DNA from 2 places in the Halomonas sp. GD1P12 genome. Region 2 is predicted to be linked to the other one. Evidence: predicted binding sites of a transcription regulator. Region 2 holds the regulator's gene; the other holds the start of a gene.

Region 1 (4,462 bases), 360 kb from region 2:
AAAAGAGAGTGAATGAAAGAGCAACGCGCCGCGTGACCCAGCGAGCATTAGCGTGGCGCTTGTAACAAGCGGGCTACCAGCCGATTCAGCTGCTGCTGGAACTGCCCACCGGGGGAAGGCGGGTTGGGGTTGGAGGTGATCGCCACCGTCATCGCGCGCTCCGGGATCACGAACAGTGCCTGGCCGCCGTAGCCGCGCCCGTAGTAAACCGGCGTGTCGCCGAAAGTGGTCACGAACCAGCCAAGCCCATAGCCATCCCCCGCCCAGGGCGACCGGCCCCGCGGCGTCCAGGACGCCTCCACATAGCCTTCCGGTAATATACGCTCGCCATCGACTACGCCATCCAGCCGGTACAGCTCACCGATCTCGACCAGCGCGCGCGGTGAGAGCTGCATGTCGTTGCCGCCAAAAAAAACGCCTTGTGGGTCCTGCAGCCAGCGGGGGAGGGTGATGTGAAGAGGCTCAGCCAACAGGCGCTGGGCAAGCTGGTAGGTGGATTCACCGCTGCCGTAAGTAAGTGCGGCGGAGACCAGGTGGCTCGAGCCGGTGGAGTAGAGCATGCGCCCGCCGGGCTCGTCCACGAAGGGGCGAGAAAGGGCGTTTTCCACCCAGTTGGGGCTCGCGACCCAGCCGCTGTAGTTCTCGCCGGAGGTACGCTCGAGCCCCGCCTGCATGGAAAGCAGGTTCTCGAGGGTGATGTCACTGACGCGCGGGTCCAGCCCCGCCGGCACGCGCTCACCCAGTAGTTCGACCAACCGCTGGTCGAGGGAGTCGATTACGCCGGCTTCAATCGCCGCACCGGTAATGGCCGCCAGCACCGTCTTGGAGAGCGACTTCACGTTGACCGGCGTGCTCGTCCCCGGCCCACCCTGATGAAATTCATGTACCCGATGCCCGTCCACCGCCACCACGACCGTATGCAGCCGGTCGAGCGCACTGGCCTGCTCATCGAGCGCCTTGAAGGCCGCGTCGGAGGGCGTTTGGGCCAGCGCCCCTTCGCTCAAGAGCGCTAGCCCCAGCGCGAGCATTACCGCTTGAGAGAACATTCGCACGCGCATGGCTTTTCCTTTTGCAATGCCAACGAGGCTTTCAAAAAGCGTAGAGCGTGCGGCGGTTGCGCGCACGTAAATTACGCAAACCGCCCGAAAGCCTGCTAGGATGAGAATGTTGCCTCGATGGGTAAGCAACCCTTTGATTTTCCTAAAACGCAAAAAAGCAAGGAGCGCCGCAATGCGTAACATCATCTATATCGTGGGTCTGGTCGTCGTCGTGCTGTTCATTCTTTCGATGCTTGGCCTGCGCTAATCAAGGCGCCGTGCCAAACACAAACGCCCGCAAATGCGGGCGTTTTTACGTTCGAGCGGAGCCTTTTGCGCTAGGCGCAGTCCGCCGCGCCCTGACCGAACAGGTCGAACATGATGTCCCGGCCAAGGGCGGTCAGCACGAAACGCCCTTCCTGATTGGTCATTCCCGCCGCGTTTGATTCAAGCATTTCACGACACGCCGCCCAGCCCACGTTCTGCTCATCGAGCACTGCCGTGTCACGCCTGGCCAGCCCGCACTGAGGCAGCGTTACGGTTTCCAGCACATGGCCATTCACGTACAAAAGCTCTGCCAGCGTGAACAGGCACTGACGCAGCCGAGACGCGTCTACGGCGGCAGGGGCGGCGGGGGTGTCACCTTCGCAGGGCATTGAATGCTCCATCGATTAACGAACAACGTTTCCCTAGTGTAATGGAGCTGACCTATTTAGACCAAGGTCTAAGTTTTTGGCGTGTTCAACGCTTGGGTTCGGTACGTATTGCGCCCTGCGGTTATTTCCTCTTGGGTGGCTCTTTTAACCGAAAAAGTCGTAAAGATTACAGAAAATAACCGTTTACTAAGTTAAAAGTGGGATAAAGGCTAAAGACACTGCGCGATTTGCCGATAATCAATGCATTGACACAGGCAAATTTCAGCCCGCCTAAAGAGCAGGCGATCACATTTAAAGGGGCAGCAATCGATGGCTTCCATATCTTCACTGGGCATTGGCTCGGGGCTCGATTTAAACGGGCTATTGGATCAGCTTCAAACCGCCGAGCGCGCCAAACTGCAGCCCATTGCCGAGCAGGTTCAATCTGCCAACACGACCGTCTCTGCCTATGGAGCGCTCAAAAGCGCGGTTTCCACGTTCCAGGATGCCACCCAGGCGTTGAACGATACGTCGTCGTTTGAAAGCCTCACCACCAATGTCGAGGGCGACGGTGTTATCGCCATTGCGTCCAGCGAAGCACAGGCGGGCCGGTACGACGTAGAGGTCGATCAACTGGCAACTGCTGGTAGCCTCGTGACAGAGCGTTTGGATAGCGCTGACGAAAGTGTTGTCAGCGGTGAGCAGACGCTCAGCTTCGCACTGACTGAAGGCAGTATGCCCGAGATCACGATCGCCGATGGCAGTTCGCTTGAAGACATTCGAGACGCCATCAACGATCAAGGCGGCGGTCAGGTGACTGCCTCTATCATCAACGACGGGCAAGGGTATCGGCTCTCGGTCATGTCGAGCGAGACCGGCGCTGATGCCAGTATCGAAAGTACCAATTTCTCGACCATTCTATCCGGTGATGTCACCACCTCGGACACTCAGGTCGTGCAAAAGGGACAGAACGCGGCATTCAACGTCAACGGTATCGATATCGTCAGTGCCTCCAACCAGGTCGAGGGCGCCATTCAAGGAATGACCTTGACGCTCACGGAGGCTGGTACTTCGAGTACCATCAAGGTCGAGCAGGATAATGAAGCACTGCGTGAGAACGTGAATACCTTTGTGGAAAGCTTCAACACGCTCAAGAGCACCTTGAATACCTTGACCAACTTCGATGTGGAAACGGGCCAGTCGGGAGGCTTGAACGCTGACGCGACCACACGAGCCGTCGAGCGCGAGCTCCGTCAGGCTATTAGCGGTATGACCGGCGGTGACGGCTTCAACGTACTGTCCGACGTCGGCATTTCATTGCAAACCGACGGTACGCTAAAGGTCGATGACGAAAAGCTGGATAACGTCATTGCCACCCAGCCGGACAGGCTGGCCCAATTTTTCGCAGGGAGCAGCGAAGGAGGCGGCATGGCCGGACAAATCAATACGTCTCTTGAGCGCCTGGTAGGCGATGGCGGCCGCCTTGATACGGCCAAAGAAAATGCAGAAAGCCGCGTCGAGTCGCTACAGGAGCGCTATAGCCGAACCGAAGAGCGCATCGGGCAAACCGTCGAGCGTTATCGTGTTCAGTTTCAAGCAATGGATAGCATGGTGGCGCAAATGAATCAGACGGGTGCCTATCTCGAACAGCAGTTGGGAATGCTGGCCCAAACCAACCAGAGCTAGGCCCAGCTCTCACGGACAGGAAATGCCCAGCTACAACGCTGGGCTTTTTTTAGAGGTATCTTTTGAAGGTACCTAAAGTTCGTTATCACCCCGCCGATAAACAAGGTAATCAACCCATACTCTTTGCTACTTATTACTCGAGGATTTAACCCATGGCATCAATCTCCGCGCTTGGTGTAGGTTCCGGGTTGGACTTGAACGGTCTGGTGGATCAGCTCAAAGCCGCTGAGCGCCAGAAGCTTACCCCCGTTTTACAGCAGCAAAGTGCTCAAAAGACCAAAATTTCGGCCTATGGGCGTCTTGAGTCGGCGATGGACCGGGTCAATACCTCGGTCAAGGCGCTAAACGATGCCTCGACCTTCAAACAGCAAAAAAGCACGGTAACCGGCAGTGGCGTTCTGGCCACGGCGGGTGAGAAGGCCAACCCTGGGCGCTTTGAAATTAGCGTGTCTCAGCTGGCTCGTGCCGGCAGCGCGGCGTCCAATAGTGTGGCGCTGGATCAGGAGCTCACTGCTACTGATACGAAATTGAAGCTCAATTTCGGCGCGGGCACTACGCAGACGAGCCTTGACGTCGATATCAAGGCAGGCAGCACGCTAGCCCAGGTACGCGATCAGATCAATGCAAATAAGGAGTCGGGTGTTACCGCCTCGCTTGTCAACGATGGCACCGGATACCGTTTGGCGCTCAGCTCAAAGGAAACCGGCAAGGACGCCTCGCTCACAGGGTTTTCTGGTCTCGATGGGCTTGCCATGGATAGCACGACGGTGCGGTTAGGCCAGGACGCCGCACTCAACGTCAACGGCATCGCGATCACCAGTAAAACCAACCGCGTCGAAGGTGCGATCGAGGGGGTAACGCTCGATCTCACCGCCGTGTCGGAATCCCCCGCCACCCTGGTGATCGAGCGAGACAACGACTCCTTGAAAGAGGCGATCAATAACTTCGTCAGTAACTACAACGAAATGAAATCGACCGTAGAGCGCATGACCAAGTTCAACGGCGAAGGCGAGATCTCGGGCGAGCTGATAGGTGACCGTACCGTACGCACTATCGAAAACCGCTTGAGTCGTGACGTGAGCGACAGCTTGGCGGGCGGCGATA
Region 2 (4,462 bases):
AAGACGCACCGCCCGCCAAAAAATGGCCCACTTCATCCACGAGATGTACGTCCGCCTGAGCCAGACCAACCCGGATTTGACCGGGCAGTTTCGCCTGCCGCTCTCCCAGGAGCAGCTCGCCGACGTACTGGGACTCAGCCCGGTGCACGTCAGCCGCACGTTCACCGCGCTTAGCGAGGCGGGGCTCATTTATCGCGACCGCCATCACATCAACATCCCGGACCTGGCGGCGCTTGCCGCCGAAGGCGAGTTCGACGACTGTTACTTAAGCGACAACGTGCGGCCGCTGCTCGGCCAGTCGGAGTGATGCGTATCTTTTCTCGACATCAATACTCGGCGCACCGTCCCATGACGTCTCACTCTGTTGCCGCGGCCGCGCTCGGCGTCGCCGGGCTCTTCGTTTTCGCCACCGCCGCCCAGGCGGCGCGCTATCCAGTCAGCGATGACACCGCCTTCGGCGCCTGGCACGCCGCGACGACCACCGATGCCGGCCAGCGCCACTTTCGCGCGCTGGAGGCCGAAAGCTATTCGGACGCCATTTTGAGCGTGAACGCTACCGAAGGTGTGTGCCACCTGCCCTGGCTCGAACTACGCGTGACCCTCAAAGAGACGCAGTCCGAGAGCCGCGCGGTGAACCTGGTCCCGGCGCGGCTGCGCGTCGACCAGACGCCGATCATGGAGACCATGGCGGAGTTCATCGTCGAAGAGGGGGATGACGGCTTCTACAGCCACTTCTACCTGGGCGAGCTCGACGCGCTACTGGCGCGCATGAGTGAAGGCGAGCAGCTGTTCATCGGCTTCGAGCAGGGGAGTGCCACGCCCTGGACCATGACGTTTGATCTCGACGGCGCCGGCAAGGCGATTCAGGAGATGCAGCGGCGCTGCGCCGGGGCTTAAGGCGTAACCCGCGCCGGCTCCGGGGCGGGAGTTCGCAGCACGAATTCGACGCGGCGGTTGGCGGCGCGCCCTTCCCGCGTGTCGTTGCCGGCGAGCGGGCGCGTGTCGGCGTAGCCCACGGCGCGTAGCCGCTGCCGCGCCACGCCCTCCTGCTCGAGATGGCGCACCACCGCGATCGCCCGCCCGGTCGAAAGCTCCCAGTTGGAGGCGAACGCCGCGGTCGAAATCGGCACGTTATCGGTATGGCCTTCCACCGACACCTCGCCCTCGAAGGTGTCGATCACCTCGCTCAATCGCTCGAGCACGCCTTCGCCCTGGGGGGTCAACTCGGCGGCGCCGCTGGCGAACAGCAGGCTGTCGTCGATGCGCAGGGTCACGCCTTCGCGCCCCTGGCTGACGCTTACGCCCTGAATATCGAGCGCGGCCATGGCCGGCGATAGGCCGCTGTCGCGCGGCAAGATTCCCGAGGAGAGCGGCTGAAGGCCCTGGCCTTCGTTTGATGCCTCGCCGCCGCTACCCGCCGGCGTCAGTGCCAGCAGCAGCACGAACAGCGTGATCAGAAGCGTCAATACGTCGAGGTAGCTGGTCAGCCACCCCTCCTCGCCTTCGCCGCCGGTAAAGGGCGATTCCAGCGCGTGGCGGGCGTCACAATTGAGCATGGCGCTAGCCTTTCGCCGCGACGCCGCTGCCCGGGCGCGGCTTCACGTGGGGATCGTTGATCTCGTCGTGGTAGTTGGCCACGAACGAGTTCAGCGTCTCTTCGATGAACGACGGCAGCCGGCGCTTGGTGATCAGCGAAATGCCTTCGAGCACCATGTTCATGGTGATCAAGCGCTCCTCGGTGCGCCGCTCGAGCTTCACCGCCACCGGCTTGAACACCAGGTTCGCCAGCAGGATGCCGTAGAAGGTGGTGAGAAGCGCCACCGCCATGCGCGGGCCGATCACCTCGAGATCCCCGGCGTCCATGACTTCGAGCATGTTGACCAGCCCCACCAGGGTACCGATCATGCCAAACGCCGGCGCGTAGGTCGCCATGGTGCGAAAGATCTGCGCCTCGGCGTGCTCGCGGGCCTTGAGCCTGGCGATACGCCAGCGCAGCATGTCAAAGATCTCGTCTTCCTTGGTGTTGGCGATGACGAGCTGGATGCCGGTGCGCAAAAACGGGTTGCGGGTGTGTTCGAGCTCGCGCTCCACTGCGCGCACGTCGCCCTTGAACCAGAGCCTGGCCATGGAGACCAGCTCGTCGATGTCGTCGCGCACATAGGTATTCTCGCGGCGAAATACCAGCCCCACCAGGCGTACCACGCGCACCACTTCCTTGAGCGGATAGCTGATGAAGGTCGCCGCCAGCGTGCCGGTGATGACGATGGCAAGCCCGGGCAGGTTGATGAAGCTTGCCGCGGACTCTGCGGTAAAGAACAGCACGCTCACTAGCAAGAGGATGCTGGCGCCTATTCCAATCAGGGTAGAGGGGTTCATCGACGGCTCCTCGCCGGTTGGGGTTGACAGTGAAAAGGTTTAGTCCGGCTCGTGCAGACGCGCCCGCAAACGGCTGATGGCCTGGCTGTGTAGCTGCGACACGCGCGACTCGGTGACGCCCAGCACCGCGCCCACCTCCTTGAGGTTGAGCTCTTCCTGGTAGTAAAGCGCCATCAACAGCTTTTCGCGCTCCGGCAGCGCCTCGATCGCGGCAATCAAGGTTTCGCGCTGCTGGCCGTCCAGTAGCTCCTCGAAAGGCGCGTTCAGCGACTCCTGAATCGGCTCGCCGCCCTCCTCCAGAAGCTCCTCAAAAGGCAGCAGATGGCCACTATTGGTGTCCGCCAGAAGCTGCTGGTACTCGTTAATTGGCATGTCCAAATCGCGGGCGATCTCGCTCTCTTCCGGGGGGCGGCCAAGGCTTTGCTCCAGCCGGCGCACGGACTCGTCCATGGCCCGGGCCGAGCGGCGTACGCTGCGCGGCAGCCAGTCCCGGGTGCGCAGCTCATCGACCATTGCGCCGCGAATTCGCTGGCTAGCAAAGGTGGCGAAGCTCGCCCCCTGGGCGGCATCAAAACGCCCCAGCGCCTCTAAAAGCCCTACCATGCCGGCCTGGATCAGATCGTCGAGCTCGATGCTGGCCGGCAAACGAACTTGCAACGCCAGCGCCTGGCGACGCACCAGCGGCATGTGCTGGTTGACCATATCGCTGTGTTGGATTCTTCCCTTTGCTGTATACATCGGCGTGCCCCTGGCTAATCGCTGGTCACTGATAGTTCACAATCACTTGAAGCCCTCTCACCCTCACCGGCGGCTGGCCACGCCCCAACGCGAAACGAAACTCGAGCGGCGCGCCGGCATTGAGCCCGGCAAGGCCGGTGGCACTGCCGCGCTGGCCGTCGAGGGCGACGCAGCGCTCCGGGTGGCAAAGCCAGGCATGGATATCGGCCCCCGGCGGCGCTTCGAAGCGCCAGTTGACGCGCTCGATGCGCCCCTGATGAATCTCGGCACTGGGCGGCGGCGCGAGCGCCTGGCTGGCACTTGCCCGGTCGCTCATCGCGACCATCAGCCCGGTCGTATCGACACTCCAGCTGCCCCCGCCCGCCAGGGCCGACAGCGAAAGCCCGCTGGCCACCACCCCACTCAGCGCTGCGAGAATGACGTTTCTCATTAGCATAACCTAACCATAGTGGCTCACTCAGTATGGCCTACCTGGCCAAAAGCAGCAGTTCGATCCCCAGGTACGCCGCCGCCGCCGCGCGCAGATTCTCGAGCAGCCCGGCGCGGGGCAGGCCCGGCTCATGCAGCGCCAACAGCCGTTTGGGCCCCTGGTGTTCGCTGACCAGGCGCAGCGTGCGGTACATGGCGGCGAACGCCTCGGCGTCGCTTCGCACCCACAGCGCCCAGCGCGAGTAGCGCGCGCAGAGCGCCTGGAGCGGCGCATCGGCGTCCACCGGCACGACCTCCCAGCTCTCTGGCGTTGCCGCCCAGCGCCGGCCAAGCCGCGACCACTCGTCGAGGCGCGCGATCACCGGCTCGCGCTGCTTCGACCCAAGCCCGACCACGGCGAGCGGTATTTTGGCGACGTGCGCGTTGGTGGCATGCGCGTCTGCGACGTGCGCGTTGGCGACATGCGCGTCCGCGACGGGCGCATCGACAGTGTGCGCGTTGGCTTCGCTCGCCTCCAACGCCTGAGCCTGCCGCACATCGTCGTCGCCTTGCGCGCCGGCCGACTGGCCGGTGCGCAGGTTCGCCCACTGGCGCAGCCCCGCGGCCTGGTCCTGGCCGCTCATGCAAAGGTCTCGCGGCTGACGCTGCCAAACTGACGGATCGCGTCGCGGGTCATTAGAAAGTGCATGATCGCGTCCGCCAGCGCGCTATCGCGGCGCTTGCGCGGGCTACCCAAAAGGCGCAGTAAATCCTGCTGCAACGCCTGGGCCTCTTCGTCCTCGGCGCTGTCCAGGTGGGTGGCCACGCACGCTACGCCGCTGGCCATCAAGAGCCGTAGCTCAGCGCTGACCTCGCCGCCGTCCGACTCCTTGAGCGCGCGCCAAACGCGTTTGGTCAGCGCTACCGTGCCTTCACTTTG

Evidence for each region. The regulator FliA, encoded in region 2, starts transcription of late flagellar genes. The targets are predictions, from matches to a motif close to CTAAAGTTNNNNNNNNNNCNGCCGATA.
Region 1: the regulator FliA is predicted to act here: its motif matches at 1,903-1,929, upstream of fliD (flagellar filament capping protein FliD).

The regions. Positions count from the first base shown of each region.
Region 1 is NZ_CP107007.1:490,966-495,427, forward strand. Features, by position in the region: gene OCT39_RS02355 (YqhA family protein) at 1-12, shown strand, start outside; gene OCT39_RS02360 (serine hydrolase domain-containing protein) at 48-1,058, opposite strand; gene OCT39_RS02365 (hypothetical protein) at 1,376-1,693, opposite strand; gene fliD (flagellar filament capping protein FliD) at 2,003-3,358, shown strand; gene fliD (flagellar filament capping protein FliD) at 3,511-4,462, shown strand, end outside.
Region 2 is NZ_CP107007.1:133,380-137,841, reverse strand. Features, by position in the region: gene OCT39_RS00640 (Crp/Fnr family transcriptional regulator) at 1-307, shown strand, start outside; gene OCT39_RS00635 (hypothetical protein) at 349-897, shown strand; gene OCT39_RS00630 (flagellar motor protein MotB) at 894-1,556, opposite strand; gene OCT39_RS00625 (motility protein A) at 1,561-2,376, opposite strand; gene OCT39_RS00620 (RNA polymerase sigma factor FliA) at 2,416-3,114, opposite strand; gene OCT39_RS00615 (flagellar protein FlhE) at 3,140-3,544, opposite strand; gene OCT39_RS00610 (hypothetical protein) at 3,582-4,079, opposite strand; gene flhF (flagellar biosynthesis protein FlhF) at 4,163-4,462, opposite strand, start outside.